Regions from separate parts of the Aliiglaciecola sp. LCG003 genome, predicted to be linked through region 1. Evidence: predicted binding sites of a transcription regulator. Region 1 holds the regulator's gene; each other region holds the start of a gene.

The links. Region 1 encodes FNR, which switches genes on or off when oxygen is low (the NO sensors DNR and NnrR bind a similar motif). Its sites were predicted from a motif close to TTGATCTAGATCAA; they were not measured.
Region 2: a site for FNR is predicted at 1,940-1,953, ahead of QR722_RS09965 (universal stress protein). Genes of this name have one in related genera too.
Region 3: a site for FNR is predicted at 4,734-4,747, ahead of QR722_RS06585 (MBL fold metallo-hydrolase RNA specificity domain-containing protein). Genes of this name have one in related genera too.
Region 4: a site for FNR is predicted at 2,400-2,413, ahead of QR722_RS13310 (DUF3149 domain-containing protein). Genes of this name have one in related genera too.

Annotation. Positions count from the first base shown of each region.
Region 1 covers NZ_CP128185.1:2,215,728-2,223,949, reverse strand. The annotation lists gene QR722_RS09500 (heavy metal translocating P-type ATPase) at 1-2,375, shown strand, start outside; gene ccoS (cbb3-type cytochrome oxidase assembly protein CcoS) at 2,393-2,608, shown strand; gene QR722_RS09490 (sulfite exporter TauE/SafE family protein) at 2,609-3,274, shown strand; gene fnr (fumarate/nitrate reduction transcriptional regulator Fnr) at 3,304-4,032, shown strand; gene uspE (universal stress protein UspE) at 4,177-5,109, shown strand; gene ttcA (tRNA 2-thiocytidine(32) synthetase TtcA) at 5,208-6,116, shown strand; gene QR722_RS09470 (patatin-like phospholipase family protein) at 6,125-7,222, shown strand; gene QR722_RS09465 (DUF2987 domain-containing protein) at 7,246-7,875, opposite strand; gene QR722_RS09460 (glucosaminidase domain-containing protein) at 7,872-8,222, opposite strand, start outside.
Region 2 covers NZ_CP128185.1:2,323,789-2,332,010, forward strand. The annotation lists gene fdhF (formate dehydrogenase subunit alpha) at 1-920, opposite strand, end outside; gene QR722_RS09960 (formate/nitrite transporter family protein) at 1,006-1,824, opposite strand; gene QR722_RS09965 (universal stress protein) at 2,125-3,087, shown strand; gene atpD (F0F1 ATP synthase subunit beta) at 3,242-4,672, shown strand; gene QR722_RS09975 (F0F1 ATP synthase subunit epsilon) at 4,662-5,051, shown strand; gene QR722_RS09980 (AtpZ/AtpI family protein) at 5,053-5,418, shown strand; gene QR722_RS09985 (N-ATPase subunit AtpR) at 5,408-5,746, shown strand; gene QR722_RS09990 (F0F1 ATP synthase subunit A) at 5,736-6,452, shown strand; gene QR722_RS09995 (F0F1 ATP synthase subunit C) at 6,458-6,736, shown strand; gene QR722_RS10000 (F0F1 ATP synthase subunit B family protein) at 6,740-7,588, shown strand; gene QR722_RS10005 (alternate F1F0 ATPase, F1 subunit alpha) at 7,591-8,222, shown strand, end outside.
Region 3 covers NZ_CP128185.1:1,559,029-1,567,250, reverse strand. The annotation lists gene QR722_RS06595 (diguanylate cyclase) at 1-1,887, shown strand, start outside; gene QR722_RS06590 (zinc-binding dehydrogenase) at 2,036-3,157, shown strand; gene QR722_RS06585 (MBL fold metallo-hydrolase RNA specificity domain-containing protein) at 3,249-4,652, opposite strand; gene QR722_RS06580 (Na/Pi cotransporter family protein) at 4,801-6,438, opposite strand; gene QR722_RS06575 (TonB-dependent siderophore receptor) at 6,912-8,222, shown strand, end outside.
Region 4 covers NZ_CP128185.1:3,060,661-3,068,882, forward strand. The annotation lists gene aroC (chorismate synthase) at 1-475, opposite strand, end outside; gene prmB (50S ribosomal protein L3 N(5)-glutamine methyltransferase) at 496-1,437, opposite strand; gene smrB (endonuclease SmrB) at 1,536-2,105, shown strand; gene QR722_RS13310 (DUF3149 domain-containing protein) at 2,202-2,324, opposite strand; gene QR722_RS13315 (Rossmann-fold NAD(P)-binding domain-containing protein) at 2,542-3,321, shown strand; gene QR722_RS13320 (transglycosylase SLT domain-containing protein) at 3,362-4,006, opposite strand; gene gshA (glutamate--cysteine ligase) at 4,108-5,700, opposite strand; gene QR722_RS13330 (M16 family metallopeptidase) at 5,909-8,222, opposite strand, start outside.

The DNA.
Region 1 (8,222 bases):
AACCTGAACAATGCTACCACTGCGGCTTGCCAATTGTGCCTGGCCAAATTTTTCAGGCAACTATTTTAAATCAATCCAGATCACTTTGCTGTCCCGGTTGTAAAGCCGTTGCAGAATCTATCATCAGCAATGGCTTGGAAGATTATTATCGATTCAGAACTGAATTTGCTGATAAGGGCGATGAGTTACTAGATCAAACGTTAGACACCTTAAAAGCATACGATCATCCCGATATTCAACAAGAGTTTGTTACTGCGGATGCTGATGACAAACAAATTCAACTGACCATAGAGGGTATTAGCTGTGCAGCTTGTGGATGGTTGATTGAAAAACAACTTTTAAAACTAAGTGGTGTGAACCGGGTTGCCGTCAACGTTTCTGCAAGACGAGCAATCGTAAACTGGAACGACAAAATGTTATCCCTAAGTGATATCATTTTTAAATTGGAAAAAGTAGGTTATCACGCCCTTCCCTTTCACCCTGATGAGCACGAAGCATCCTACCAAAAAGAACACCGCCAGTTTTTAAAACGAATTGGCTTAGCGGGATTGATGAGCATGCAAGTGATGATGCTTGCTATTGGATTGTATTTTGGGATTTTCGGTTCAATTGATCAGCAAACCAAACAGTATTTTCACTGGGTTAGTTTGGTGTTGACCACCCCAGTGGTGCTTTATTCAGGCTTTGAGTTTTATAAAAGTGCCTTCAATGCGCTGCGCATGAAATCGTTGAATATGGACTTTTCTGTGTCATTGGCAATTATAGGTACTTTTTTAGCCAGTGTCTGGGCAACTTACACACAAACAGGTGAAATTTATTTCGAGTCTGTGTGTATGTTTATTTTTCTTCTGCTGATAAGCCGCTATATCGAACATCGAACCCGCTATAAGGCCAGTCAAATATCAGCCAATATGTTCAAGTACATTCCTCTTACCGCCATGGTTATCGACGATGGCATTCCACAATCCTGCTTAGCTAAGCACCTTGAAATAGGTCAAAAAGTGTTGGTCAAGCCAGGTGAAACTATTCCCATTGATGGCACCATCTCAGCCGGTAACGGCAAAGTGGATGAATCAATGCTCACCGGTGAAGCCGAACAGGTCAGTAAGCAAACAGGAGACGCCGTTTATGGTGGAACTCTTAATCTAAATGGTACCTTAACTATTGATGTGGGCTGCGAACTCAAGTACGCCCTAGTCAACCGTATTTTACGCCTTCAAGAGTCAGCTTTAGCTGCTAAGCCAAAAGCGGCGATATTTGCTGATGTGGCCTCCCGCTATTTTATACTGGCGGTGCTGGTAATCACTGTGATTAGTTATCTCGCTTGGCTTGCTTATCAACCCGAGCGAGCCTTTTGGATTGCAATTGCCATACTGGTAGCAACTTGTCCTTGTGCCTTAAGTTTAGCCACACCGACGGCTTTAACGAGTGCGCTGGCCAAATTGAATGAATCTGGAATATTATTAAAACGAGCCGACGTGCTTGATCAGATCCCTGAAATAGATTGCATTGTGTTTGATAAAACCGGCACCCTCACCCAGGGCTATTTTTCTATTGTTAACATTGAGCTATTTAGCAACGTCGACAAACAAATGGTGTTAAATTTAGCGGCAGGACTAGAAGCCTACTCTGAACACCCCCTTGCCAGTGCGTTTACGCGCCCGACAGGGCTTAAAGTAGAGGACGTTGAATCTGTATCAGGATACGGTTTGAAAGGTGTATACCAACAGCATGAAGTGAAGATCGGCAAGCGAGAATTTCTTCACCAATCTGCAGTATTGGAAGCTGTCGACCCGTCTTTTTCAATTTTTTTACAAATGGATAATAAATTACTTGCCGCCTTTGAAATGCGTGATCAGGTTAGACCTGAAGCGTCTGAACTGATCGCGTCTTTATCTAATCATGATGTATATATGCTAAGCGGGGATAATCACCGTAATGCCCAACAAGTTGCTCAGCAAATTGGCATCAAAAAGATTATGGCTAATCAGACACCATCACAGAAGCTTGCTTTCATTGAAACGCTACAAAGCCGGCATAAAATGGTTATGATGGTAGGTGATGGAATTAATGATGCACCGGTTTTAGCCAGGGCTGATGTATCAGTTGCAGTGGGCAGTGCAGCTGATATGTCCAAGCGCTCGGCAGATATTATACTGCTGAATAATAGGCTTAGTGCAGTTACCACTATTTTTGATATGGGCAGCAAAGCTAGACGCAAAGTTAAACAAAATATGAGCTGGGCGATCGGCTATAATTTATTCATTACGCCCTTAGCGGTATTGGGGTACTTAAGTCCCTGGATGGCTGTAATTGGCATGTCCTTAAGCTCGATTATAGTAGTGGTTAACTCGGTACGTTTAATGCGTTCGTAACGCTAAGGTAGTCCAATATGAGTATCATATATGTGTTAATCCCGATTGCCATTTTGTTAGTACTGATCGCAATTGCCGTATTCTTTTGGGCGGTAAAGTCCAATCAATTCGAAGATCTTGAACGTCAAGGCTACAATATTTTGTTCGACGACGACATTAAGTCCCACGCTAAGCCAATTGAAGCTGGGGAGGAGAATGAAAAATCCCCATCTGCCCCTAAAGAGCCGCTATAAATGACGGATTTCACCTGGTTTTCTGCACTATTAATAGGCTTAGCGGGTAGCGTCCATTGTGCAGGAATGTGTGGTGGTATTGTTACTTCCTTTACGTTTATGCTCCCTGCTAAGCAGCCTCGTTTGCCTTATTTACTTGCTTATAATCTTGGGCGGATAAGCTCATACACGTTCGCGGGTGCTCTTGCTGGGTATTTCGGGGTGCTGGTGACAACCAATGCTTATATCAACCCACAAGCGCTGTCCCTAATTGGCGGCATATTGATGTTAATGTTAGCGTTATACATTGGTAGATGGTCAAATGCATTAGCTTACTTGGAGAAAGCTGGGGCTATTGTATGGCGTCGAATTAGCCCCTTATCAAAACGTTTCATCCCTTTTAAATCCCCCCTGTATGCCCTGCCGTATGGCATGATTTGGGGATGGTTACCTTGTGGACTGGTATACTCAACGCTAACTTGGAGTGTCTCCAGCGGCAGCGCGATATCCGGTGCTTTAACTATGTTTTGTTTTGGCCTAGGCACGTTACCTGTTATGTTGGCTATGGGAGCCAGTGCAAATAGTATTAAAATATGGTTAGCAAAAAGATGGGTCCGACACTGTATAGCAATGCTGCTTTTCATATTCGGCTTGCTTTTATGCCACCGCGCCATCCATAATTGGTGAAAAACTAGAGCTAAAAAGTATGGATAACTATGACTGGTCAAACTGATTTCGGTATTCGCTGTCAAAATTGTAGCTTCAACCATTTATGTATTCCTGTTTCCCTCAATGAAACAGAGATGCAACGTCTGGATGATATAATCGAACGTAAACGACCTCTACAAAAAAGTGACCAATTAACCATTCCGGGGCAAAAATTCACCTCTTTATTTGCTATTCGTAGCGGTTCTTTTAAATCCTATATTACCTCACGAGATGGAGAACAGCAGATCACTGGCTTTCATTTCCCTGGTGATATTGTTGGTTTTGATGGAATATATTCCGAAAAGTATCAAAGTTATACGCAGGCTATGGAGACATCCATGATCTGTGAATTGCCCTACGATAAGCTGGATACTATGAGTGAGCAACTTCCCAGTTTAAGACGGGAAATGTTGAAAATCATGAGCACTGAAATTAACCAAGACCACAATATGATGATGCTATTAAATAAGCGAACCGCTGAAGAGCGCATGGCCCATTTTTTGGTTAACATATCGCAAAGATTCGCCAGTCGAGGTTTTTCGTCAAGCGAGTTTAATCTCACCATGACCCGCAACGAGATTGGCAATCACCTAGGTTTAACGGTGGAAACAGTCAGCCGCTTACTGACACGCTTCCAAAAAGAACATGTGATTAAAGTTGATGGTAAATTAATTCAAGTTATAGATGTGGCTTTACTGCAGCAAAAGTTGGGTGATCAAACAGTTAGTGCAAATTAGATACGTAAAATGCGGGTGATATTCGCTAATTCCTGCAATTAGTTTAGTATTAATAAAGCTAGGTGCGTTTATATTTTGCTAGAAATAGCTTCTCATTTTGAGTCGTTCGCAAGTTAGATTCCGTCAATACTACAGGGAGATATTATGTCAGCTTTTAATAAAATACTTGCGGTAATGGATCCTTCTGTCACACAGCAAAAATCATTACTGCGCGCCATGAATATTGCTCAAAAAACCGGCGCCAGTATTACCGCATTGCTATGTATCTACGACTTCTCATATGAAATGACCACTATGTTATCGATTGATGAGCGTGAAACTATGCGCCAAGCTATCGTAGATGAAAAAACCGATTGGCTAGCAGATATCGTAGAACCCTTGGTTACTGGATGTAGTCAATCTGTCGATATTAAAGTTGTTTGGCATAACCGCCCTTTCGAAAGTATTCTGTATGAAGTCATTGATAATAGTTACGATTTAATCGTTAAAGGGACGCAGCAACACGATAGCTTAAAGTCTGTTATTTTTACTCCAACTGACTGGCACTTGTTGCGAAAATCACCTGTTCCGGTGTTGCTAGTCAAAGATCATGATTGGCCGGATAATGGTAATGTTTTGGCCGCTATAGATATCAATACTGAAGATGAAGAACACAAAAATTTGAACCACAAGGTTAGCCAATCTTGTCAGGTTTTTGCTCAACTGTTAAATGGCAACGCCAACTTGGTAAATTCCTACGCGGGTACACCGGTGAATATCGCCATTGAAATCCCCGAGTTCGATCCGGTTGGGTATACCGAGGCGGTTAAGCAGCATCATATCGATGCTATGCATGAACATGGTGCCCAGTATAAAATATCCCCTGCTCGTATCTATGTTCGAGAGGGCTTACCTGAGCATGTTATTCCGCAAATTGCAGAAGAGATCGACGCAGAACTTTTAATTATGGGCTCAATTGGACGTACTGGTATCACCGCTGCATTGATGGGTAATACCGCTGAACATGTCGTGGATTCCCTGAACTGTGACATACTCGCGTTGAAACCTGACGAATTTGACTGCCCGATTAAGCGCTAACCCCTAGTTTAATTGATTTTCTGGCTAAGTGGCGTTTCTATTTTCTGGGTTTTCGCTATAATCCATCGCCGCAAGCGCCGCCAAGTTGTAGGAAATTCATGAGCAAATTAGACACATTACCTGAAAATAAGAAATACAGTTTTAACAAATTGCAAAAACGCCTACGTCGCAATGTTGGTAAAACTATTGCCGATTTTAATATGATCGAAGATGGCGACAAAATTATGGTTTGCCTGTCAGGAGGCAAAGACAGTTACACCATGTTGGATATCTTGATGTTTTTAAAACGTCATGCCCCAATCAACTTTGATTTGATTGCGGTTAATCTTGATCAAAAACAGCCAGGCTTTCCCGCTCATGTGCTACCCAATTATTTAGATAAGATTGACGTAAGCTATGAAATCGTTACAGAAGATACCTATTCGATAGTGATGGACAAAGTGCCTGAGGGCAAAACAACTTGTTCGTTATGTTCTCGTCTTCGCAGAGGTATTTTATACAAAACGGCCACACGCTTAGGGGCCACTAAAATTGCTTTAGGTCACCATAGGGACGACATGCTTGAAACCCTATTTTTGAATATGTTCTACGGCGGTAGACTAAAATCTATGCCACCTAAACTGGTTAGTGATGATGGTCAGCAAATGGTCATTCGCCCTCTTGCATATTGTTCTGAAAGCGATATTACAAAGTATTCTGATATTGTCGAGTTTCCCATTATTCCTTGTAATCTGTGTGGCTCTCAAGAGAACTTGCAGCGAAAAGTGATTAAGCAAATGCTGCAGGACTGGAACAAGCGCTTTCCCGGCCGAATTGAGAGCATGTTTAAGGCGATGCAAAATGTGGTTCCGTCTCATCTTGCTGACTCCACTTTATTTGACTTTACTAATTTACAAACACAGGGAACGCCCTATCAAGGTGGCGACATTGGTTTTGATGAAGTGGATTTCCAACCAGCCAATGAGCAGTCGGAAGTAGTCAACATCATCAATTTAAGTCAAGGGTAATAAAATAAATGAAAATAGGTTTGGCTTTAGGTAGCGGTGCAGCCAGAGGATGGGCCCACATCGGTATTATTCAGGCACTAGAAGAAATGGGCATTAAGATAGACGTAGTAGCCGGTTGTTCTATTGGCGCCTATGTAGGTGCAGCCTATGCTAGTGGTAAACTTGAGCCTTTAGCTGAATGGGCAAGCTCTCTAACCGAATGGCAAGTATTTGGTTTAATGGGTATTGGCATTCGTAAAGGGGCTTTAGCCAGCGGGAATAAAGTTTTTAAAGCCTTGGAAGATAACTTTTGTGCGGAAAATTTTGACCAGCTAATTAAACCTTTTGGTGTGGTTGCGACAGATTTATATAGTGGTAAAGAGGTGTCATTTTTAGATGGCCCAATCGGGCAAGCGGTGCGTGCTTCCTGTGCCATTCCAGCATTATTCCCACCAGTTTCTTATCAAGGCAGATGGTTGGTTGATGGCGCAGTTGTTAATCCGGTACCCGTCAATATTTGTCGGCATTTAGGCGCCGATTTCGTTTTCGCGGTAAATTTAAGTGCAGACTTTAGACCTGAATTACAGCTATCATTTCAGAAAGAACATGAACACAATCAGCAACGTACAAATGACTTCTTTGAAAAAGGACAGTCTTTTATGCAGCGCATTTTTGGCGGTAAATTTAAAAAAGAAGATGAATCTACCGAAGCCAATGCCGAATTGGGCGCAATTCAAGATTTAGATGACTTAACAGCTACAGCTGAAGACGTGACTCAATCACCCACACATAGTGATGCCTCAGAGGTCGCAGGTATCAATACGGCTAATATGGAAATCCCTGAAGTACAGCCAATGGCTGCGGAGGCCAAGTCTCATCCGGTGAAGTTAAAATCGATGGACTCTAGTCCAAGCATGCTGGGTGTTATGTCTAGCTCATTGGATATCTTGCAGGCCCGTGTAACACGCTCACGATTAGCTGGCGACCCACCTGACATTTTAATAGAGCCTCAGTTGCGAGATTTCGGCATAATGGAATTCCATCGAGCAGAAGAGTTAATCGAAGAAGGTCGTCAGAGTGTTATGCGCGTTGCCGAACAGATCAAATACCAACTCCGCATGGTGTAACTACCTTTGGTGCCTAAGTAGCACTACTGCTTCGTAATCGCAGTGATGCGATGTGGAGCAGAAGATAAGGTTAAGTCCTTGCCCTGCTCTATCCAGCTTTTTGAGAGAAAGATATGGCCATTATCGCTAACTACACCCTGTGCCATGGGCTGTACTGCTAAGTTCTCAATATGAAAATTCAAGCCATCCACATCTGGCATCATGAACGATAAAAAACCACCCATATCATCAAAAAATTGGTCGTATTGATTTAGTAAATCGACTAATTCTTGATTGCTATATTGGGTTTTCAGATACTTATTTTTGGTTTCCAACTGAACAGACATATCGCATTTATTATTCGCTTCTGTAAGTGTGAGAACAACCATAGCTTTAGCTTGTTTTAATGCTTTTTCGGTTGGCAGTAAAAACCGTTGCTCAGCGGTTATCTCTACGGGAAGGGTTACTTTTTGGGTGACAATTTTTACTTGTTTAATATGGCACAAGCCCGAGCCATCGATATTTTTAAAACCAAAAGCAAACTGCAATGCTGGTGTATCTTCGTCATCAATTTTTTTCAAATGACTATAGAAGTTGCCATAGTCAACACTCAAGGGTTCAGCGATACTATTAAAAATGAACAAATTTAGAACTATTATTACTAGTTTTTTCATTGATTTATAAACTTCCGGTTGAATCTGATCATTTTTATTAATTCATCAATGTAATCCTCTCCCCGCTCTGAATAGCGATGCAGACCTTTAGCTAATGCCTCTGCTGTGATGGGTTGATGATTACTACGTAGCTGGTGTCGAATAGTGCGTAAATCTTCATACGCATAATGTCGATTTAGATTGCGAAAATAGGTCGCCATGGCGGTGTCTAAATTTTTAAATTTTGCTACCTCGTGAGCCGCACCGTCGTTTCGTGATTTTGGCACAAATCCGCAGCCTTTGCGAAAACACCAAAGACCAAAAAAGTTATAGCCCTCTCTGGCAAAGCGTGATGTGCCCCAAGCTGA
Region 2 (8,222 bases), 110 kb from region 1:
GCGATAACATTATTGGTACCACTTACAAATTGCGTGATCCCCATACCATAGGCTAGAAATGCCGCATTTGCCTGACTATAAAGTTTCGCCGCTTGGATTAATTTTTCTCCGCTAACCCCAGTTAATTTAGTGACTTTGTCTAGTGTATATTCGGCTACATGGGCTTTGAGCTCGGTATAATCTTCACAACGGCGAGTTAAAAAATCGTCATTTTGCCAATTGTGTTCAAAGATAATATTGAGCAATCCATTGAGCAAGGCGATATTGCTGCCAATATTGAGTTGTAGGTGCAGATCCGCTAGCAATGACAATCGAGTTCGGCGCGGATCGATAACAATTAACTTGGCTCCTGCCAGTTTAGCCTGAATAATTTGACCGCCGATAATGGCGTGATTTTCGGTAGGATCAGCACCTATCACCAAAATAACATCAGCCTTGGCGACGTCATCTACACTGTTAGTCATAGCGCCAGAACCCAACGTTTTTTTCAAACCGGCAACAGAGGGACTGTGACAAATTCTTGCACAATGATCGATGTTATTGGTTTTGAGCACTGCGCGTGCAAATTTTTGCGCGGCATAGTTATCTTCATTAGTGGCTCTAGCACTGCTGATCACACCCACGCTTTGTGGTCCGTAATCGGTTATAAAGCCGCGCATTTGCGTAGCAATTTTTGTCAGCGCGGTTTGCCAGGATACAGATACAAACTCGCCGTCTACTTTCATTAGTGGTTGTGTCAGTCTATTGTAACGACTGATACCAAAGGCCGTATTCCAGCCTTTCGCACACAATTTTCCTTGGCTGACCGGGTGATGCCTTAGCGGTTGTACAGTAATAATACTGTTGTCTTGTTTGACCAGTCCAATACCGCAGCCTACTCCACAAAAAGGACATATACTATTCACCTGGGTTTGTCTCATATCGAACCTATGGGTTGCTTGTCATCTCTTTATTAAACGGGAATTCCTCAATATTTAATTGATATGTATCAAACTAGATTAATATTTAGGGCTTATTGTCGGCGTAAATAACATGGTAAACGAGGCCAACGAAAACAGCACCACCGACTAAGTTTCCGCTGATAACAAACAACAGGTTTGTCAAAAAGTCCGTTAAGGTAATCACACTTGTGGATTGTTCAATGAGCGAGAATTGTTCTACCAACATGGCCATTGGATAAAAATACATGTTGGCAATACTGTGTTCAAAACCTGCTGCTACAAAGCCAGTAATTGGAAACAAAATGGCCATGACCTTGTCCACCACTGTTCGACCAGCAAGTGCCATCCAAACCGCCATACAGACCAAAATATTACAAAGAATACCTCTACAAATAGCGGCCACGGGTGTGAGGCTAGTTTTATACTCAGCTATCTGCACGTACTCTAAACCAATGCGACCGCCATTCATCTCAGTATGACCAGAAAGAAACACTAAAACTGCCAAGCCTACAGCGCCAATTAAATTAGCAACACATACCAGACTCCAATTTCGTAATAAGTCATAGAGCGTTATCTTTGAGTCAGCCCAGGCCATCACTATCAAATTATTGCCGGTAAACAGTTCCGCTCCCGCAATGATGACCAATACTAATCCTAGACAAAAGACTAAGCCCCCGAGTAATTGTGAAACCGCGTAGTGCAGCGTAGGGTCCGATTTAACCAGTACAAAAAGCATAGCGCCAAGGCCAATAAATACCCCAGCTAAGATACCTAGCATAATTAGCGGGAGTATTTTCATTTTGGCTTTTTTCACGCCAATCTGATCCACTTTGACCACAATTTGAGTTGCTGAAAAGGCGTCAAAACCGTACATATCACTCATAAAACGCACCTTATTTAGAGAAGTTAAAATTACTTTCTGCGGCAACTTATTTAGATTCTAGTTTTGTTAACAAGCACTAATTATTTTCAGCATACCCTTGGTTGTGAACACTTTTTTGATCTGAATCAAAATAGAAGTTTATTAGCCAGATATGCTGGTTAACATGAAAATCAATCCAGCTACAAAGGCGGCTTCGCAGCCAAGCATGTTACCTACTGTCATGCAGCGTTCGGCAGCATGGTGAATAAAGTTATGGATGATAAAGATTAACCCCACAAAGCTATGATTGGAGAGTATGTTGTGAATGAGGTAGACAAAATTTTAGTTGTCATCGACCCTGACAAGAAGGACCAACCCGCTCTTTCCAGAGCCTTACAATTTGGCAACGGCCAGCCTCTGAGCATAGTATTGGTCGCTTGTTTGTACTATCCATCTATTGAATCAACTTATATTTTGGATCCGCAAAATATGGATCAGGTCAGAGATTCAATGATCAATTTTCATCGCAATAAATTATTAACCTTGGTACATAAACATCAGCATCACAATATCCATATCGAAATTGAAGTTACTTGGAAAGACTCAGTGCACATCGGCATTTTGCAAATGGTTGAGAAGCACCAACCTGATCTGGTCATCAAAGGCAGTCACAAGCAGTCTCAATTGACCCAGTGGCTTTTCAACTCCATTGACCGACAACTGCTTAGAGCCACCCCTGTACCGTTATTATTCGTCAAACACAGCGACCTTCCGGAAAATGCCACTGTAGTCGCTGCGATTGATCCAAGTCATCGTCTTAACAAGGAAGGCGAACTTGACGAACGAATATTATCCTCTGCTTACGGTATTGCAAAGCAGCTCACATTGCCTTTACACGCCTATCATTGTTTTGATCCAGATTACTGGGAAATCCTATTTTCAGCTATTGATGAGGCGCAAATTTGGACAGATGTTTTCCCTGCCGCGGCGAACACCGAAAACAGTAAGGTGCTGGACGAACTGCGGGATCGACACCACCAGCAATTTCATGCCGAATGTGAAAAATGGGTTCCTCATTTTGACAATCAGCATATGTTGGATGGCTCAATCACCGAATCTTTACCTAAGCTATTGGCTGACAAGAATGCCGCTATGCTCGTCATAGGCACTGCATATCGTACCGGATTATTGGGTAGCACAGCCGATGAGTTATTAAATTTAGTTGAGTGTGATTTGCTGGTCATCAAACCCGCCGGATTCAAATCACCGTTTTCGCTGGAATGATGTTTAAAGTAACTAAAACCATAGGGGTAAAAAATAATCAGGTTGATTTTTTACCGCCACCACAGTGTTGAGTGCAGGCCGGGGAACGGGAGATTTCCGTGTCACACCAATTTGAAGTGGTCCACCTCACTAACATTGATTTCAAGGGCTGAATATGCAATATGACAGTAGTGGATTATCAACCGGCCAAGTACTTACCGTGCGTGGTAGTGTGGTTGATGTAAAGTTCACTTCGGCCCTACCTAAAATAGGAACACTGCTGTACACCAGCGACAAAGCCATAGTGTTAGAAGTACAGTCGCAATTAAGTGCTGAAAAAGTCAGAACCATTGCTTTGACACCAACACAAGGCCTAGCCCGTGGTCAGGCCATAGATAATGCGGATACTAGCCTGCGTGCGCCGGTGGGGCCGAGTATTTTATCGCGCATGTTTGATGTATTTGGTAACCCTATAGATGGCAAACCTGCGCCAACGGATATTCAATGGCGGTCAGTCTATAGCGCTCCTCCTTCACTTATCTCCCAGGCGACCAGTTCAGAAATTTTTGTCACGGGGATCAAAATCGTGGATGTACTTTGTCCATTAGAACGAGGGGGCAAAGCAGGTTTGCTGGGCGGCGCTGGGGTCGGTAAAACGGTATTGCTAACCGAAATGATCCATAACATGCTGGGCCACCATCAAGGGGTCAGTATATTCTGCGGTATTGGTGAGCGATGCAGAGAAGGGGAAGAGTTATATCGGGAAATGCAACAAGCCAAGGTGTTGGATAACATGGTAATGCTATTTGGTCAGATGAATGAGCCTCCTGGCAACCGATTTAGAATTGCCAATTGTGCGTTAACCATGGCCGAATATTTCCGAGACGATGAGCACCGCGATGTATTGCTATTGATCGATAATATATTTAGGTTTATCCAGGCCGGTGCTGAGGTATCAGGGCTATTAGGCCAAATGCCATCACGAATGGGATACCAACCTACTTTAAGTACCGAGTTAGCCAGCATAGAAGAGCGAATTGCCAATACCAAGACAGGCGCAATCACCTCAATTCAAGCAGTTTATGTTCCGGCTGATGATTTTACCGACCCTGCCGCAGTTCACACATTTTCTCATTTATCCGCGTCTTTGGTGTTATCTCGCAAGCGCGCCAGTGAAGGGCTATATCCAGCCATAGATCCCCTGCAGTCTTCTTCGAAAATGACGACTACAGGGATAGTCGGTGAACGACACTTTCATATTGCCAAAGACGTGAAACGGGTACTGGCAGAATATGAGGAACTTAAAGATATTATTTCAATGCTTGGCTTAGAACAGCTTTCAAGCCAAGACCAATCCGTTGTTATGCGAGCACGACGGCTAGAACGGTTTTTCACCCAGCCATTTTTTACCACTGAACAGTTCACCAGTAAAACCGGAAGGCTGGTGAGTCTGGAAGACGCCTTGGACGGTTGCGAGCGAATTTTGAACGGAGAGTTTAACCAAGTGCCTGAAAGTGCTTTATATATGATCGGCAAAGTAGATGAAGCCATCCACAAAGATCAAGCGCTTAAAACTAAACCATTGGAGCCCTCCCTTGGAGCTTAAAGTGTTATTGCCCGGCAAGGTCTTTTGTCAACAACACAATGTGACTCGTGCGGTGGTCGAAACAATTCAAGGCTCCTTTGGGATCTTGCCCCATCGTCGAGATTGCGCGGCAGCTTTAGAGCCAGGGATCCTCACCTATCAGGTAGCAGGTAAAACCGAAAGCTATATCGCCATTGATCAAGGGGTGGTGGTGAAAACCGGCAATAGTATTTCAATTTCTGTTCGACGGGCAGTAAAGGGTGATGACTTGCGTGTCCTACAAAGCACCCTTAAGGCAGAATTTCTCAGTCTAAGCGCTAAAGATCGCGAAATCAGATTTGCTTTGGAAAAACTGGAAAGTCGCTTTGTGCAGCGTTTAACCGAAATTTCGGCGCAGTAAAATGCAGAATTCTAATCAACAGCAGGTAAAGGGAAAAGAGCATACAGATGAAAAAAAATTGATCGCGAAAGTGTCACGTAAAGCCAGTTTGAAACTCAAAGCCAAGCGACATGCAGACTCAAATGTCTGGTTTGGCTTAGGCATGATGGGACTGGTGGGGTGGTCCATCGCCTTGCCCACGTTGTTGGGCGCGGCATTGGGAATTTGGCTAGATAAGCATTACCAAATTGCCCACTCCTGGACATTAGCGCTTTTGGCTTTAGGTCTCATTCTGGGCTGCTTCAATGCTTGGAACTGGATCAGCAAAGAGGACAAAGCCATGCGTGACGAAGATAATTTTAACCAAGATGATAAACATGATGAATAATCTAGCATTACATTTCTCAATTTCAACCTTCGACGTGATCAGCGCCCTGATCCTTGGTTTTGGCATCGGCGTTGTGTTTTTTGGCAGCCTCTGGTGGGTACTCAATAAAGGGGTCAATGCCCGTCATCCCTTTGTGTGGTTTTCTGTAAGCTTAGTACTGCGACTAGCCTTTGCACTGTGTGCGCTATATTGGGTCTCGCAAGGCAATTGGAAACGGCTTTTAGTGGCTGTAGTGGGCTTTACCATCGCTAGAATGCTACTTAATCGAAAAATTGGCTTACATCACCAGGACATTCTCAGCAGTAAAGAGGTCGACAATGGACGTTAGCCCAGATAGCGCACTGTACTGGCAATTTGGCTGGCTGAAACTGAATGCCACCATCGTATTTACTTGGGTGATCATGGGGGCTTTGGTGATAAGTGCGAAGTTGATTACGCGTACTTATAAGAAAGACTTCGAACCGACACGCTGGCAATATGCATTGGAAATCATTGTAAGTGAAATCGAAAAGCAAATCGCCCAGGTTGGAGTTAAGGTGCCCCGGGATTATATTGGCTTTTTAGGGAGTCTGTTTTTGTTTGTTGCCGTGGCTAATCTTTTCACCATTTTCCCAGGATATGCTCCTCCCACAGGATCCTTTTCAACCACATTCGCTTTAGCCTTGTCAGTATTTTTTGCGGTGCCATTTTTTGGGATCAGGAAATTAGGCTTAAAGAATTACTTGTCTTCCTACACCAAGCCGACCTTATTAATGCTGCCATTTAACATCATTGGCGAGCTATCCAGAACCTTAGCCTTAGCGGTTAGGTTATTCGGCAATATTATGAGTGGCAGCATGATCTTGGCACTGCTATTGGTTATCTCGCCGTTTATTTTTCCGGTTTTCATGACCGCTCTGGGGCTACTAACAGGGCTAGTGCAAGCCTATATCTTTTTTATTTTAGCCACGGTTTATATCGCTGCTGCCACAGCTTCGACAGAATCGAATCTAGCTTCACCCGACGTTAATCAGTCAAACACTCTTGAAAGGTAAATAATATGGACGGTATTACAGCCATCGCAATGACATCAATTATAACTGCTGGAGCCACCATAGGGATTGGCTCTATTGGACCTGCAATCGCTGAGGGTAAAGCAGTCGCCACGGCATTGGCATCACTCGCCCAACAGCCCGATGCAGCTTCAACCATTACCCGTACTTTATTCGTTGGTTTAGCCATGATCGAGTCAACCGCTATATACTGCTTTGTGGTGACCATGATGTTGTTATTCACCAATCCATTCTGGAATTACGTCATTGAGCAAAGTGGAAACTAAATTATGACGGTTGACTGGTTTACCGTGGTTGCGCAAATAATCAATTTTCTAATTTTGATGTGGTTACTTAAACGGTTTTTATATAATCCGATCATTGGGGCTATTGATGGGCGAAGTCAGCATATCGAAAGTGAACTGGAGAGTGCACTACACACCCGCCAAAATGCCGAACAGCAACTTGATTTATATCAGCAAAAAAGTGCCCAGTTAGAACAACAGAAACAAGATATTTTAGAGCAGGCGATGGCCGAGGCAAGACAACATGCTGATACAATGCGAGCCCATTCTGAGCAACAATTGGCGAGTATGAATAAGCAGTTGATTACTGAGTACAAACACCAACTGCAACAATATCAGAGCGATGTAATTAAGCAAAATATGCTCGCGGTTTATCAAACTGCAAGTAAGGTTCTCGAAGATCTGGCAGACCTAGATCTCCATGATAAAATAATTGATACTTTCTGTGGGCGTTTAGCCCAGCAACCTCCCCTTCAGCTTACCCGTCTCATTGAGGATCAGTCCGGTCATACCATCAAATTAAGAGTTATTAGTGCAATCAGTTTAAGCGCAGCACAAAAAGATAAGATTGAACACACTATCAATCATCTTGGTACTATTGTTCAAGGTGATAATGTGTCCTTTGTCTATCAGGTTGATGCAGCTCTCATCAGTGGAGTGGAGTTGAAAACGGATGATTGGAAAACCACTTGGAGCACCACAGACTATCTCAACTTGCTACAACACAAAGTGACCTCAATAGTCCAACAGCAACAGGCTGAGTTAGCCACTAAGTTCAGTGCCAGTAAATTCAGCCTTGCAGCTGAATCAGACAAGCCAAAGAGTACAACTTAGCTATGTCTGCTTCAGTAAATCAGCAAAACAAAATGAGCTCGGCGCTTGGAGCTATGTTTGACGCTTGTCGGCAAGTCAATCAACAGCCTCCTTTAGCGGTTTCCTGCCAAGAAATAGGTACGGTTATTAGCGTGTCTTCAGGCATTGCTATTGTGGCAGGGCTGGGCAATGCTGGTCTGGACGAATTATTGCAATTTCCCAACGGAATAATGGGTATAGCATTCAATCTCGACGAGGACGAAATAGGCGTGGTGCTGCTAGGCCATTCAGAGCATATCAGCGTCGGTGATGAAGTATTGCGAACAGAACGGGTAATGGACATTGGGGTTGGTAACAGTTTACTCGGCCGTGTTGTCGACCCTCTGGGTATAGCCATTGACGGAGGACGACCATTGAACGTTGAGCATCGCTTGCCAATAGAACGTCCCGCCCCAGCTATTACCGCCAGATTACCCGTTGAGGTGCCGTTGCAAACAGGTATAAAAGTTATTGACGCTTTACTGCCTATTGGTAGAGGCCAGCGTGAGTTAATTCTTGGCGATCGTCAAACGGGTAAAACCGCGATCGCTATTGATGCCATTTTGAATCAAAAGAACAACGACGTGATTTGTATATATGTGGCAATTGGGCAAAA
Region 3 (8,222 bases), 660 kb from region 1:
CAACTTGCTAGAAATGCTATGGAGCGGAACCGTTACCAGCAAGCACAGGATCATTTAAATGCTGCAATAAGTGCTTATCAAGATCTGGATAACCAAAATGGTTTGGCCAACGCTTATCGACAATTGGGATTAACTTATCGCTACCAAGCAAACTATCCCCAGGCTTTAGAATATATTTATTTAGCAATGCAGATATACCAGCAAATGGATAATAAGTCTGCCATTAGCAGTACCCATAACAGTATTGGCCTAGTATTAGAAAAGCTTGGCCAGTATGAAGCAGCTGCACAAGCACACCAAAAAGCCTTGGAAATCCATTACGAATTGGGCGATCAACAAGGAATCGCCAGTGCATTATATAACCTTGGGGATCTGCGCAGAGTGATGGGAGACAGGGAGCTAGCGTTGGTTTATTTTCAAGATGCACTGAAAATAGATAGTGTTACAGGAAACCTCAAAAATTTAGCCTACAGCCACCATAAAATTGGCTACTTATATATGGTGCTGGGCGATTTTGACAATGCACGATTACACATAAATCAAGCGCTAAGTGGATTTAAACAAATATCGGCTCCTCGGGACACAGACTGGGCTTTGTCCTCTTTGGCTGAACTTGAAATGAAATTAGGCAATTTTGACCTAGCCCGTGACATTATCGATGGCGTCATACTGCGCGCCCAAACACAGCAGTACAATAGTCTACTGGCAGACGCCTATTACGTATCTGCTGAGCTGGCTTATTTACAAGATAACAGCCAGACCGCAGCCGATCAGATTGATATGGGTTTACAGCAAGCGCGAGCAAATCATGAACGTCAAAAAGAAGCTGAATTTGAGGCACTTAGAGTTAAAGTGCACGTTAAAAATGAGGCTTATAAACAAGCATTTGAATCCTTACAACGAGAAAAGCACATTAGCGAAGAAATACTCAATACTAAGCGAATAGGAAATATTGCTAACCTGCAGGCTCAAACGGAATTCATCCGTCGGGCACAGCAAATTGAATTATTGAAAAAAGAAACTGCGTTACAAAAGGCCAATATCGAGCAGCAAAATCTGAGCAGAAATCTATGGATTTTGGCGGTTATTGCGAGTTTTCTGCTGTTATTTTTATTGTATAGTCGCCGAGTTCAGATAAAACTAAATAAAAGATTAGGCGAGCAAGTTGAGCAACGCACCCAGGAGCTAAAACAGAAGAACATTGAACTGCAAATTGCTTATCAAGAGATGGAGACTATCAGCTTAACTGACCAGCTTACCGGTATTCATAATCGGCGCTACTTGGAAAATCAGATTGATGCAGATCTCGAGCAGAGTTTACGCCTTCATCAAGATTGGTTGGCAGGGAAAACCGATAAACCAGTCCACGCCGATATTGTTGTGTTCATGATTGATATGGACAGATTCAAGTCGATAAACGATATACATGGGCATGTCGCGGGGGACGCCGTATTAATCCAATTAACTCAACGATTAGCCCAAGTATTCCGTCAATCAGATTATTTGACTAGGTGGGGTGGTGAGGAGTTCGTAGCAGTCGCAAGGTTTATTAACCGTGATGATGCGCCAGTGCTTGCCCAACGGGTAGTGGATCATGTTGCTCAAACGCCCTTCCAACTACCTAATGGTGCTGAATATAGTACTAGCTGTTCTGTCGGCTATGCATGTTACCCACTCTATGCAGATAACAGCATAGCGCCAAAGTGGAACACCTTAATTTCTATTGCTGATGCCTGTCTATATATGGTTAAAAGTGCAGGACGTAATGGTTGGGTTGGCATAGATAAAGTTCAGGAGTCAACTGTTCCTCTGGAAGTGATGACCCCAGAAAAGATTTTGAACTGGCAGAATGATAAAAAGGTAGTCCTTAAAAGGTCTTTTAAGTGACTTGAGTTAGTTGAGCATAATTGATAACAATTATGATCAACTAACATTTCAAATTACTCGTCAGTTGTATATGAGCGTGTTACTTTTCTACTCATTCATTTCTTGCGGCCACAAGCCGACTAATAACCCTACATGAGAAACCGATAATATGAATAATTCACAGCAATTGTTTACCCAGATTACGTCAGAGGGTGTCCTCGAGCTTTCACTAAAAACCGTTGACATTCCAAGCCCCAAACCCCATGAAGTGATAGTCAAAATTGAGGCCGCCCCGATTAATCCATCGGATATGTGGCCAATGTTTGGTCCTGCTGATCTGCGTGAAGCAAAGCACGATAGCGAAGCTCAAACCACCACGGCACCAGTCCACCCAAGTATGCTGCCTAGGATTAAATCGCGCTTAGATCAGACACTGCCTATTGGCAATGAAGGTGCTGGAACCGTTGTAGCAGCAGGAGAAAGTGCGGCTGCGCAGGCGCTAATTGGAAAAACCGTGGGTGTTTTATCCGGCGCCACATACGCACAGTACTGCTGCGTGCCTTTGCAAGCTTGTATTGTGCATAATGAAGGAACAGTTGCTAAAGATGCCGCCTCATCATTTGTAAACCCATTGACCGCTTTAGGAATGGTGGAAACCATGCGTTTAGAAGGCCACACAGCCCTAGTCCACACGGCTGCTGCTTCAAGTTTGGGTACTATGTTGAATAAAATTTGTATCGCTGAAAATGTCCCCCTTGTGAATATCGTCCGAAAACAACAGCAAGTTGATATGCTTAAAAAGTTGGGTGCTAAGTATGTGATAGATTCATCGAGTGACACTTATAAAGCTGACTTGTATAAAGCCATTGAAGAAACCGGTGCCACCTTAGCCTTTGATGCTATAGGCGGTGGTGAGTTGGCGAGCGATATTCTCACGGCTATGGAACAAGTCGGCAGTAAAGATGCGAAAGGGTTTAATACCTATGGTTCACTAACTAACAAGCAGGTTTACATTTATGGCGGATTAGACTTCTCACCTACGGTATTAAACCGTGCATTTGGGATGACCTGGTCCGTAGGCGGTTGGTTGCTAATGCGTTTCTTAGCAAAATTAAGCCCAGAGCGCGTAGGCCAATTACATAAAAAAGTGGCTGATGAGATTAAAACCACTTTTGCCAGCGAATTTACTGACGAGCTTAGCTTCGAACAAGCCATTACCCCAGCGCTGATGATGCAATACAATGCAAAGAAAACCGGCGAAAAATATCTAATTAACCCAACTAAAAAATAAGCGATTAAAGCCAATTGCAGCACTGCCTGAGGTATTAGGCAGTGCTTCCCTAGAGATTGAATCTCCTTGCATTCTTCAACGAGTCATTTAGTTAAAATACCAAACTCTCACCTTTGGCAGGAATAGTGGCTCGGATTTGTTTATCTTCCCATAACTTTTGAGCCAATGTCTCAAGCGCTTTTGCCTCACCATGCACCAATACGACCTTTGGGGAGTTTTCAAAATTGCTGATCCATTCAATGAGTTCTGCTTGTCCGGCGTGGGCAGAAAAACCACCCAATGTCTCTATTTGTGCCTTAACCACATAATCTTCACCAAATAACTTGAGATGATGTAATCCATCAACTAATAAGCGCCCCAAGGTGCCCTTGGCCTGAAACCCACAGAATATGATGGCATTGCGGGCATCCCAAATCCGTTGTTTGAAATGATGACGGATCCGTCCACCGGTACACATACCACTGCCAGCTATAATCAGAGCGCCTTTACTTATCTTATTCACCGACATCGAATCTTGCGGTGTGACAGACAAAAATAACCGTGGAATAAAGTCCTTTAAAATCGAGTGAGCGTTAGGACTAGCTTGCGCGATTTCGTTCTTATCCAGAGCACTAAACCATTTATCATAAACTCGGGTCACCTCTATCGCCATAGGGCTATCCAAAATGATTTGCCAATTTTTTAATAAACCTTCTTGGTGCAAACAGCCCAAGTAGAACAAAATTTCTTGGGTTCGCCCAACCGCAAACGCTGGGATCATGATATTGCCGCCTCGGGCTTCAGTTTCTTGTAAGATTGTTTTTAGTTGAGATACCGTATCATCTAGAGATTTATGATTGCGATCACCGTATGTGCCTTCCATTAGCACTACATCAGCTTTAGTGAGGATACTTGGCTCTTTCATCAGTACCGCACTTTTGTTGCCCAAGTCTCCGGAGAAAACCAACTTCTTGTTCTCTCCGCGCTCTTCAAACGTCAATTCAACAATAGCTGAACCCAAAATATGGCCCGCGTCATGAAAGCATACTGATGATTTGTCGGTTAAATTGAACGGCTTTTTATAGGGATAGGCCACACATTGCTGCAATGTCTGCAGAACATCTTGTTCAGTATACTCAGGTTCAAGTGGCGGCTTATCTTTGCGAGCACGACGGCGATTTTCCCGTTCTAAATCACTCATGTAGATGCCTACTGAATCCTTCAACATCACCTCTAATAGATCTGCGGTTTCTAAACTACAGTAAATTGGCCCGCTGTAGCCATCATGCACCAGTCTAGGCAGCATACCACTGTGGTCTAAATGTGCGTGGGAAAGAATGACCGCATCTAGTGAGGTGGGGCTAAATTCAAAGTCTGCATCTCCAATGCGGTCCATCGAATTTCCGCCTTGATGCATGCCACAATCCAACAACACCTTGCCAAATTCGGCAGACTCAACCAGATGACATGAACCCGTAACTTCCTGGGCCGCTCCCCAGAAATAGACAATCGCCATATAAACTACCTTCCATATTAATAAACACCCACTGTGTTTATCTTAGCTAAATAGAGAATAGGCGAACCTGCAAATAACATCTTGTTTTAGATCAAACTTTCCCTTTCTTTATGACCTCCTAGACTGCAATAAATGCCGTTTTTGCGTCCTAAACTGCAGGCTGTGGAGCAAGCTTATCATCATCCTCATCGGTCACATGTTGCTCAGCGTGCATATCTAAATACAAGTAGGAGTAGTTGGTCAACTTGTCCTTAAGCCGCTGTGAATAAGTTATGAAATTTGTCAACGCACCAGCATCTGCTCTGGAGGGGTCAATCATCAGAAGTAACAAAGAACGATTGGCAGAATCAATTTCATGCTGAAGCTCTTTTGCGTGGGCTTTAATGTGATTTCGCTCGCGACTGAGTTTGGCAGTAGTGATTTCGTTAAAGTACTCTATTGTTTGCATCGAGAGTCCGCGAGTGAGCATGAGTAAATCACTCTTCAACTCGATATATTGCTCCTTCATCACCCGCTTAGATTCAAAGAGATCTTTAATTGAATCGTGAATTTGGAACAGATAATCAAATTGATTAATGATTTTTATTAGTGCTTTTGACTCATCTTTTTCTTTTATCAGTGAAACTGCCTTGGCAAAAAAGTGCAAATATTCCTTTTTCAAAAAATCGATATATTGGATGCGTTTATCGGCTGCATCATATATGCCCTGAAAATTAGTTTCGACACTGAGGGTCACTGCATTGTAGTTTTCTTGCAGAAAATAGAATAAACGATCTGAGCCATCCTCAAGCTTTTCCTTGACTGATATAAAATTATCTTCGTCCTCTAATATTGGCAGTTCCAGCCGTTCGAAATCCATTTTCCCTTCACCGAGTAAGTAATCGACAAATCGGGTAAAAGGGCCAATGAAAATGGTAAAAACTAAACTGGCCACTATATTGAAGACTAAATGAATATTAGCCAACGCGATGGCAGGTGATTCAGTAAATTCAGATAGCCTATCACCATATAAATAAAGGGCTGGTAAAAATAATAATACGCCACCAACATTGAATAAAAAATGACTCAGAGCCGCTTTTTTGGCAGCAATATCCATACTAAACACCGCAATAAAGGCGGTGGCGGTGGTACCTATGTTTGCCCCTAAAATTAACGGAACAGCATTTTCAAGGCCAATTAATCCTTGTTGAGTGAATATAATCGCAAGACCAGTCGTCACCGAGCTTGACTGGACTATAGCGGTAAAAATACACCCAAAGGCGATTGCATAGAGCGGATTTTGCGGTTGGGTTAAAATTGAAATTAAGGCTTCATTTTGTTGTAACGGCTGTAGGGTAGTTGAAATCAAATTCAAACTAAAAAATACGAATCCAAAATAGAAAATGGCTTTACCAAAAATCGACACCCTATTGCGCAATATGGTCACGACGAATCCCAGCAAAATCAAAAACGGCGCGAAATTAGTTAATTTAAACGCCACTAACTGGGCGGTGATTGTGGTACCGATATTACTGCCGAAAATAATTCCGACACTGTTTTTAAACGACAGAACCCCTGCGTTAACTAAGCTAATAGTGATGACAGATGTGGCTGAACTCGACTGGATAACCATTGTTACCAACGCACCTATTATGACACTCATAATAGGTATTTTTGTCGCTGCACTTAAAGACTTACGGAAATGTTCACCGGAAATACGCTCAATTTCTTTAGAGAAATTTTCCAATCCAAAGACAAACAGAATGATTGCGGTCAAACCTGCCATGACGACTTGCAGTATTTCCACAGTATTAACCCCCAGACAAATAACAGATCCAATTCAATCAAAAATGTGCAGTCTTAGTAGTAGATAAGTTCCTGCACCTATTTGCCTAGTTTAGTCCTTAAATAAATTATCAGTATGATTTAAATCAATTTTTATCAAATATACCTAAGGGTGTGTTGCTACAGAATCAGGCAACCTTAGGTTACTGAGGATTTCGCACATAGGCTAGATCCCGCCTTTAGTTAGGCTGCTGAGAATCAAAGCTTCCCGCTTTTTCATTGCCCTCAAGAGTCACAAAATTCGAGATTTATCTACATCTTAATGTTGAATATTTACCTTGATAACAATCAGCCAGCAGCACATATTTCGTGCAGCCAATAACTACATGCAAATGATAATAATTATCGTTTGCGTTATCATATATTTTGGTTAAAATAGCGCTAACAAATAATTTAATACTCACCCTTAGATCCACAATGAAGGCATAACGATACATGAATCAACATAAATTAGGCTTCCTCTGCTTCTCTGTTTTACTTGGATTAAATTCAGCTAACCCTGCCATAGCACAATCCAAAAGTAATGAGGCAGAGATCGAGGTTGTAGAAGTTCAAGGCTCTTATATCAAAGGCTATGCAGCTCATGATGCAAGTGGTGCATCCCATCTGGATCTATCTATTGCTGATATTCCCCAATCAGTTTCAGTGATCACAAGTGCCCAGATGCAAGATTTCCAACTCACGGGGATAAATGAAGCACTAGAGAGTGCAACGGGTGTGAATGTTGAGCGCATAGAAACGGATCGTACTTATTACACGGCTCGTGGGTTTGATATTACCAACTTTCAAGTGGATGGGATTGGATTGCCTCTAACCAACGGTAATAATCATGCTAATGAAGACACCGCTATCTATGATCGAGTCGAAGTTATCCGCGGTGCAAATGGGTTAATGACCGGCGTAGGTAATCCTTCAGCCACCATAAACTTCATCCGCAAGCGCCCCACCGCTGACACTCAATTACTCATAAATGGCACTAGAGGTTCTTGGAACAACTCACGAATCGAGATTGATCTTTCTACACCGATAACAGATAAGGTAAGCGGCCGGTTTGTGGCAGTCAAAGAATTCAAGGACTCTTACTTGGATCGTTACCAAACCGACAAAAATGTTGTATACGGCTTTATTGAAGCCAAATTATCTGACGACACAACCTTTTCACTCAGTCATACCTTTTTAAATACGACTTCAACGGGTAACAGTTGGGGTGCGCTCCCGCTTTTTTATACTGATGGCAGTGCGACCCAGTTTGATGCTTCAACGAATACCTCAGCTGATTGGTCTAATTGGCACATTATAAATAACAATACAGTGGCTGAGATTAGTCATTATTTCACTAGCGACTGGCGCCTAAAAGCTACCTACACCCATAAAACCACCGATGAAGACACCGAACTATTTTATGTTTTCGGTACCCCTAACAAAGAAACTGGCCTAGGTTTGACTGGCTATGCCAGTGAATATGATCTTGATGATAAACATGATTTGTTCGACATTTATGTTAACGGTGATTTCGAGCTATTCGAACGTGATCACCAACTAGTATTTGGGGCTAATTACGCGAAAATGAGTTACCAAGATATCTCTTTGTATGACTATGCAAATGGTTTTCCTAGCATACCAGATTTAGACGAATGGGACGGTAAAACGGCGCAAATGAACTTTGCTGATGGTAAAACCGGGAGCGATGTTACCGAAACCCAAAAAGCTGTTTATTTCACAGCACGCTTTAATTTGGCTGATGAG
Region 4 (8,222 bases), 840 kb from region 1:
GGGATAGGTAACCATGGATTTCGATCCCGTGGAGTTGTTTTAGATATTTTTTAGCGATCCCACCGGCGGCAACACGGATCGCAGTTTCTCGAGCCGAAGAGCGACCCCCGCCGCGGTAGTCCCGCAAGCCATATTTTTGCTGATAGGTATAATCTGCATGGCCAGGTCTAAAGGTATCTTTTATTTTAGAATAATCATTACTACGTTGGTCTTTGTTTTTTATCAACAGACCTATGCTGGTGCCTGTCGTTTTACCTTCAAACACACCAGACAAAATTTGCACTTCATCATCTTCACGGCGGGCGGTCGTGTACCGGGAGGTACCCGGTTTGCGACGATCTAAGTCACCTTGTAAATCCGCTTCACAAAGTTCCAAATTTGGTGGACAGCCATCGACTACTCCACCAATAGCGATACCGTGGCTTTCGCCAAAAGTGGTTACAGTGAAAAGCTTGCCAAACGTATTACCAGCCATAAAAGTTACCTTACCTAAAGTTAATTTCGTTCAGCCCAATAAGCCTCTAATTGAGGTTTACTCAAGGCAAATACTCCGTGACCACCTTGCTTAAATTCAATCCACTGCATGGGTAATTCAGGATATTTATAATTCATATGTACCTGGCTATTGCCGACTTCAACAAACAACCAGCCATCATCGGTTAGATACTCAAGTGCTTGATGCAAAATGGTATCTACCAGTTCTAAACCATCTTCTCCGGCGGCCAAACCCAGTTCAGGTTCATGCTGGAACTCATCCGGTAAGTCAGCCATATCTTCAGCATCAACATAAGGCGGATTACTGACAATTAAATCATATTTTTGACCGCTCAAAGCTGACATCAAATCGGATTGGATCGGAAACACTCTATCGGCTAAACCATGTTCTTGGATATTGATATCGGCAACAGCGAGTGCATCAGAACTGATATCGACGGCATCCACAATAGCCTCTTCGAATTGATAGGCTAAGGCAATTGCGATACACCCACTACCTGTGCACAAATCTAAAATTTGCTTGGGCTCATTGGACAACCAAGTAGAAAAACCATCATTGATCAATTCTGCAAACGGCGAACGAGGCACCAGAACCCTTTCATCCACATAAAAGGGTAAACCACAAAACCACGCTTGCTGAGTCAAATATGCACTAGGTACCCGTTCAGTGACACGACGATAAACCAAGTCCAATATCTGACGCTTTTCTATACTGGTCAAACGTGCGTGCAACAAGAGTTGTACATCGATGTCTGACATGTTTTGCGGCAAATGCAACGCTTGCATGGACAGACTTAGCGCTTCGCTCCAAGGTGTATCAGTGCCATGGCCATAAAATAAATCAGCTTGATTAAACTGACTCATAGACCATCTGATGATGTCTAATAGTGTTACAAGTTCAGACGCCGTGGTGTCTAAATCAATAGATTCTATGGTTGTCATAATTATAAAGTCATAGTTAAGGTGTTTTTCGCTCACCGGTATTTTGCTATGCTTAGACTTTAATTGCCCGTTCGATTATTTATAAATCATAACCAAATATGAAAAAAAGCTCAGCTCAGGATACAGATGCGCCAGAAATAGATGACATGACTCTTTTCAGAGGTGCCTTCAAGGATGTCGCGCCTATTAAGCAGGACAAAATAACGCCTCCGCGACCTACCAGCAAGCGAAATTCACTTTCTGAGCAGAAAAAGGTGCAATCCAATCGGCAAATGAAACAAGCTGCTGCGTCATTTCATTTTTCAGATGGCTTTGAAGCACATTTTTCAGACACCGGCCCACTTAAGTATGTAAGGCCAGGGATTGATAGTTTTCAGATAAAACGTTTAAGACGGGGAGAATACCCGCCTGATTTGATTTTGGATTTACATGGTCTTAATCGAGAGAATGCAAAATTAGAAATAGCAGCCTTGATTGTAGCCGCACAAAAGCAACACCTACATTGTGTGTGTATTGTACACGGATTAGGCTCATTTGTGCTTAAAAAAGCTGTCCCTAACTGGTTAGTCCAACACCCAGCAGTTGAGGGATTTCACCAAGCACCATTGGAATGGGGTGGTAACGGCGCTTTGTTAGTCTTGATTGAGTTGCCGATTTCTAGCCAGTAGCCATTCATAAGCTGTCAGCATTCACAGCGTCAATGCCAAAAGAGTTACACTTTATACTTGATATCAATTGGTTACCCAAACTAGGTCAGCAGCTAGTTAGAGATCATGATTGGTATTGTAGATAAATAGATACATGTAATAGACGCATATACCAATGACGACTGCCAAGCCTAGAAGAGAGCCCCAAACCACAGGATCTTTAAAAAGTAGTTCTAACATAGTCTTGTCCTCGTTTGATTTAATATGATTGTTGTTGCTACCTTTGCAGTTTAAACAATCCTGTCAATCGGCAAGCTGATCTAGATCAATTGAACTCACTTAACTGCTAAAAATCTGTTTTATACCCCTTTACTGTCTGCTAAAAGCGTCATAATCCCCCAAAATTTCATAAGCTAACACTCCAAGCGATTGATTTATAATAAATTTAAATGTTGGAATGGATTTTGATATTTACCCAGTACAGGTTACTCATGCTGGAAAAGTGCAAGTGGAAGGAAAAATGCAAAATCAACAGACTAACATCCGATCCTATGTTCATCATCAATTTACCCGCTCCAATGCTTATACAAGCCCCAAACCTCGTTTTGAAGACATCAGTGTCGTGGGCCTAGGGTTAATTGGTACCTTGTTGTCGGTGTCATTTGCCAATAATGGCCATCGCGTAATAGCCGTAGATATGGACATGCGAAAAGTAAATGGTATCAACCAAAATCATTCGCCAATCCAAGACCAAGAATTGGAAGATGCCGTTATAAAAGCTCGCCTACAACGCAAATTGGTCGCGACAGCTGATATGCATAACGCTATTTTGCAGACTCAAATAAGCTTAGTCTGTGTGGGGCAAATCTCTGACATCGACAATCAAGGTTTATCTAAAACCTTACAAGCCATATTTCAACAACTAGGCGCAAGCTTAGCCACCAAGCCTGACTATCATTTGATCCTTTTGCATTGCCATCTGCATTCGCCTGAGAGCGAGCAACAGGTCAATTCTATTATCGAACAGTGGTCAGGTAAGCGTTGTGGCAAGGATTTTGGTTTATGCTTTTTGCCTTTACAGGTCACCAGCAAACATCAACCGTCAGACGTCAATTTAGATGACATGATTTCGCAACGAGCAAATGACTCCAAAAGTGCCAAATTAACCTCTAGGTTATTCACCACTTTAGATTTAGGCTTAAAATCTGTTAGTGTTGCGGCATATCATGACGACTGATTATGTCTTATAAAACCCACTAGTTGGTAGGTGCAGCAGACTAGTCAAACAACTTCCAAAACCAACTTCGCTCTAATTCTGCTTGGCAGGATTTTAGCTGCCCTGCATAGCGAAGAGAACGAGCATTAACTTTTTTAGCTACCCGTACTAGCCAAGCTTTTTTATTATAAGATTTGCGTCGAAACCCGCCCCAGCCTTCATGATAATTGAGATATTGGGCATAGGCATCCCATTTAGATATGCCATTCACTTTATAGGTTTTAGCGATAAACCAGCCCATAAAATCAATTGCATCATCGAAGTCATCCCTATCCGCCCCTGAGTTATCCGTTTCACGGATATAGTCCGACCAAGTGGGTGTCTTCGCTTGAGAGTAACCATAGGCACTGCTGATCCGGCCCCAGGGAATTAAACCAAAAAACACATAGTCTCGTGGTGGTAATGCATCGGCTCTAAAAGAGCTTTCCTGGTACATCATTGCCATAGGAACATGAATAGGCACTCCCCATTTTTCATGCATTTCAGAAGCCGCATCATACCAATCTGACTTTTGTCTAAAAATTTCACAAATATTACTAATATTTTTGGGCGGAGTAGTGGCACAACTGCCTAACAACAAGGCGAGCAAAAACGATGTGAAAATTGTTTTAAAGATTTTTCGGATTTTTGTGAACTTTCCCATCAGTAGTGACTCATATAAGGTGTGTTCTAGTTATTGTGTGTTTTCCCTGGTAGTAGTTTAATGCCTGACGATATCGTCAGGCATTTTTTTTGCTGTCTAGGAAATTAATTGGTCACAGAAGAGCTAAAATATTCTGCCAAAAATTGATCAAATGAAACATCATCAAGTTGTTCTCTTCGATGCTGCTCTGCAAGAGAGTCAATGGCTTGTTGGTTAAACATATCTTGACTAATCAGTGCATAGTCGGAGGTTAATAACTGGCTGCGATACTGCTCTGCCAACTCTACCCCCAATGCGCCATTATCAAAGTTTTTCTGCAACAGAATATCAAGAATCTTGGCCGAAGGGGTAAGTGAAGGATCGCATATCTTCTGCCATTGCTGTTCCAGTGCTGCAGAATAATATTGACAGTTATTTGCTTGATCCAAGCAGGCGGCCACTTCACGCATCTCATCAAACAGCTGTTCTGACCACTGAGGTAGCGACACGGCTTCATTATGATTATGTAGCCTTAGCTCGGGGTCTCGTCCATTTACCACCACCGCTTTTAAGTTGCGCTCAGTTTCGGCATATTGATTTTCATCCATCATTTCACTCGGTGCCACCAGACAGTAGGCCAAAAACACATCGAGAAAATAAAACTGCTCTTCAGTAATGCCTACAGGACTAAATGGATTCACATCAAGCGCCCGCACTTCAATGTAACTCACCCCACGTTTAGCTAACGCATCTGTGGGCTTTTCCAAAGGTTGAGTGGGCTGTTTAGGGCGAATTGGTGAATATAATTCATTTTCAATCTGCAGCACATTAGCATTTAACTGACGGTACGCTCCGTTGCTCTTTTCGGCAAATTTTTGATACTTTTCCGATGGCGTATTAATGGCTTTACGTAGAGAATTAATATAGCTGTCTACATGGTTGTAACAAATAGCCAAACCAGATTGTTCCGAATTGGTATAGCCTAAATCACTCATCCGTAATGAGGTAGCATAGGGTAAGTAATGAGTACCTTTACCCAATAATTTGAAAGGTAAATTGGTTTTCTTGCCACGAATAAACGAGCCACAAATCGCCGGAGAAGAGCCAAACAAAAACGGAATAAGCCAACAAAAGCGCCGGTAATTTCTTATCATCGCAAAATAAGCTGCCGATATGGAGTCTTTATCGGCATTTTGCTGTTCCATTTCTTGCAACCACACTTGCCAGAACCCATCGCCAAATGAAAAGTTAAAATGTACGCCAGCAATCGCCTGCATCATGCTTCCGTAACGGTTTTTCAGGCCGACTCGATACAAGGTTTTCATTTTGCCTGCGTTTGAGCTGCCGTATTGTGCGATAGGAATATCCTCTTCACCGTCAATAAAGCATGGCATGCTCATCGGCCACAAACGCTCATTTCCAATATTTTCCATCACAAATTTATGTACATCACCCAGTTGATTTAGTGTCACCTTGATATCACTTTCCGGTGGTGTTATGAATTCCAGCAGAGATTCAGAAAAGTCGGTAGTGATATAATCATGGGTAAGTGCGGCCCCTAATTTTGTGGGATGGGGTGTTTGTGACAGAGTACCCTTGGGGTTAATTCTGAGAGTTTCACGTTCAACGCCATGTTTAATTTGAGGTAAGGTTTTCAAAACCTGAGGTCGTTTAAAAACGGCCAGTCTTTTGGCAAAAGACGATGTGTTTGACGTCAAAATTTATTCCTAGAGTAAAGCCAAAATCATAAGGTGGGGAGCATTTCAATATTTTCAACCACAGATAGACTTGGATTTACCCCCTGCCAACACCGTAGTGAATGCTACTGCGCACCTTTGCGTAATTTTTATGAGACCGACAAACTAAGTGAAATCTTCCGAGATTACTAGTCTGTTGCTACCTTAAAGTAAATACGTTTCGACGCCTCTATTGAGGCGTTTGCATATCAACTATTGGCAACCCTAAGGTTGCTAGCTGGGCCCGAATTGCAGCAGCATCTCCCACTACTACAATTTGTAACTCATTGATATCAAGCAATTCATTCGCAAGGTCATTTAATTCCTCAAGGCTGATTTTATCAATAATATCATACTGAACGTCACGATATTCCTTTGCTAAATCATAGGTTAGCAGGTGATTTAAGAAAGTCGCTTTATTAAAGGGGGTTTCGTAACTTAACGCCTCAGCCTGAGTATAAGCACTCTTCATTAATTGTAACTCGTCAATTGTCATACCCTGTTGTTTAAAGGTGGCAATTTCTTGCAATATTTCACGAATCCCATCGGCGCTGTTTTCTTTTTTTAAATCCGCTCCCGCTTGGAATCGACCTAGGGTCTTACCACCAACAAAGCGACTTGACGCGCCATAGGTATACCCCTTGTCCTCGCGCAGGTTCAAATTTATCCGACTATTAAACATGCCCCCCAAGGGGAAGTTCATTAGCTTACTTTTAAAGTGCGTCCCAGTAGCGTCATAAGGTAGCCCTCTTTTTAAAATCTGTACCACGGTCTGCGCGGCGTCAGGTTTATCAATCAGATAAATACTACTGTGCTCATACTCGGGAAAAGCACTGTATTGGGGAATGTCATAATCGCCGTTTTGCCATTCGGTCAGAAACGGGATCCGCTTAGCAATCTTTTGCTCATCAATATCACCCACTACCACCAAATTTGCTTTCGCTGGCGAATAATAGCGACGGTAAAACTCTTTAACATCGTCCAATTGAATATTTTGCAAGGTGGTGAGGGTGCCAGAATCCGGCAGGCTAATACGATTTTCTGCTCCATACATTAGTAAATCTGTAGCTTTAGCCGCAGATATACTCGGATTTTTCAATTGTTGCTGTAATTGTTGAGCTAAGTTTTGCTTAATTCGTTGAAAATCCTCTAGCTTAAATGCGGGTGAAAATAATTTCACTTTTAATAATGCTAAGGTTTTAGTCAGATTTTGGGTCAGACTATTGACCTGAATCTGAGTGAATCGTCCATTAGCACTAAATGAAATTCGGCTCCCCAGCAAGGCCAACTGATTAGCCATTACTTCGTTCGACATAGCACTAGTAGTCTCATTCATCATGCTGGCAGTAAAAGAGGCTAAACCTGCTTTTTCAATTGGGTCTAATAAGGGCCCTCCCTCCAAACTCAGTAACAATGAAACCGTTGGGGTTTCTGATGTATGGTGAGTGAGCATTCTAATCCCATTGTCGAAGGTCTTTTGGCTATATTGGGGAACCGTGACACTTGGATTCGGTCCCGCAGAGGGCTGGATTGAACGATCAAAGCTATCTTGTATCGTTTTAGCCACGACTGACACGGACGAATTATCAGACTCAGAGGTAAGCGTACGCTCAGGTAATTCAAAGTTCTGAGGCTTAGCAGCTAGGCCCACACTGCCTTTGGGGACGATACTCAACACAACTTTGCTCTTATCTTTTATATAAGTTCGATAAACTCGCATGACATCTGCTGCACTAACGTTGTTGTAACGGTTCAAATCATATTGAACCATATCCGGTTGGTCATCAAAGGTCTGATTTGAGGCCAAGATAGAAACCTTGCCTGACACACTTTGTAAACCGAAGATGGTCGAAGATTGAATTGATGCTTTAGTCCTTGCTAAATCATCGGTATTAACCCCACGTTGCTCAAACTCGATTAAGGTATCTTCGATTCGACGCTGAATATCAGCCAGTTGAGTGGTTTTGCCGGGGTTGGGTAAGGCTATCAATTGAAATTCGCAAGCAAGTTCACGACAGGGGTGAGAGACCACCGCTTGCACGGCGATATTGTCTTTGACTAAATTTTTATAGAATAATGAGGTTTTGCCCCCGCCTAAAATATCGGCCAATACATCCAAAGGAGCTTCGTCTTGGTGGCGCACATATACGGTAGGAAATGTTAATTGTAACAAGGGTAAATAAACTTCATCTTCAAGAGTTAAATAACGATCTTGATTAAGGATGACTGGCTGCTTTAGGGCGTCTTTGACTTCCGGGCCAGACGGGATAGTAGAGAAATACTTATTTATCCACTGCAAGGTTTTTATCTGGTCGATATCCCCGCCTATGGTAAGTACAGCGTTATTTGGACCATACCAACGCTGAAAAAAGGCCTTCAGATCATTTACATTTACTCGGTCCAAGTCTTCAACATAGCCAATTGTTGACCACGAATAAGGATGGCCAATAGGATAGAGAGCTTCGCTGTTGCGCTCAGTTCGCAATCCATAAGGTTGATTATCA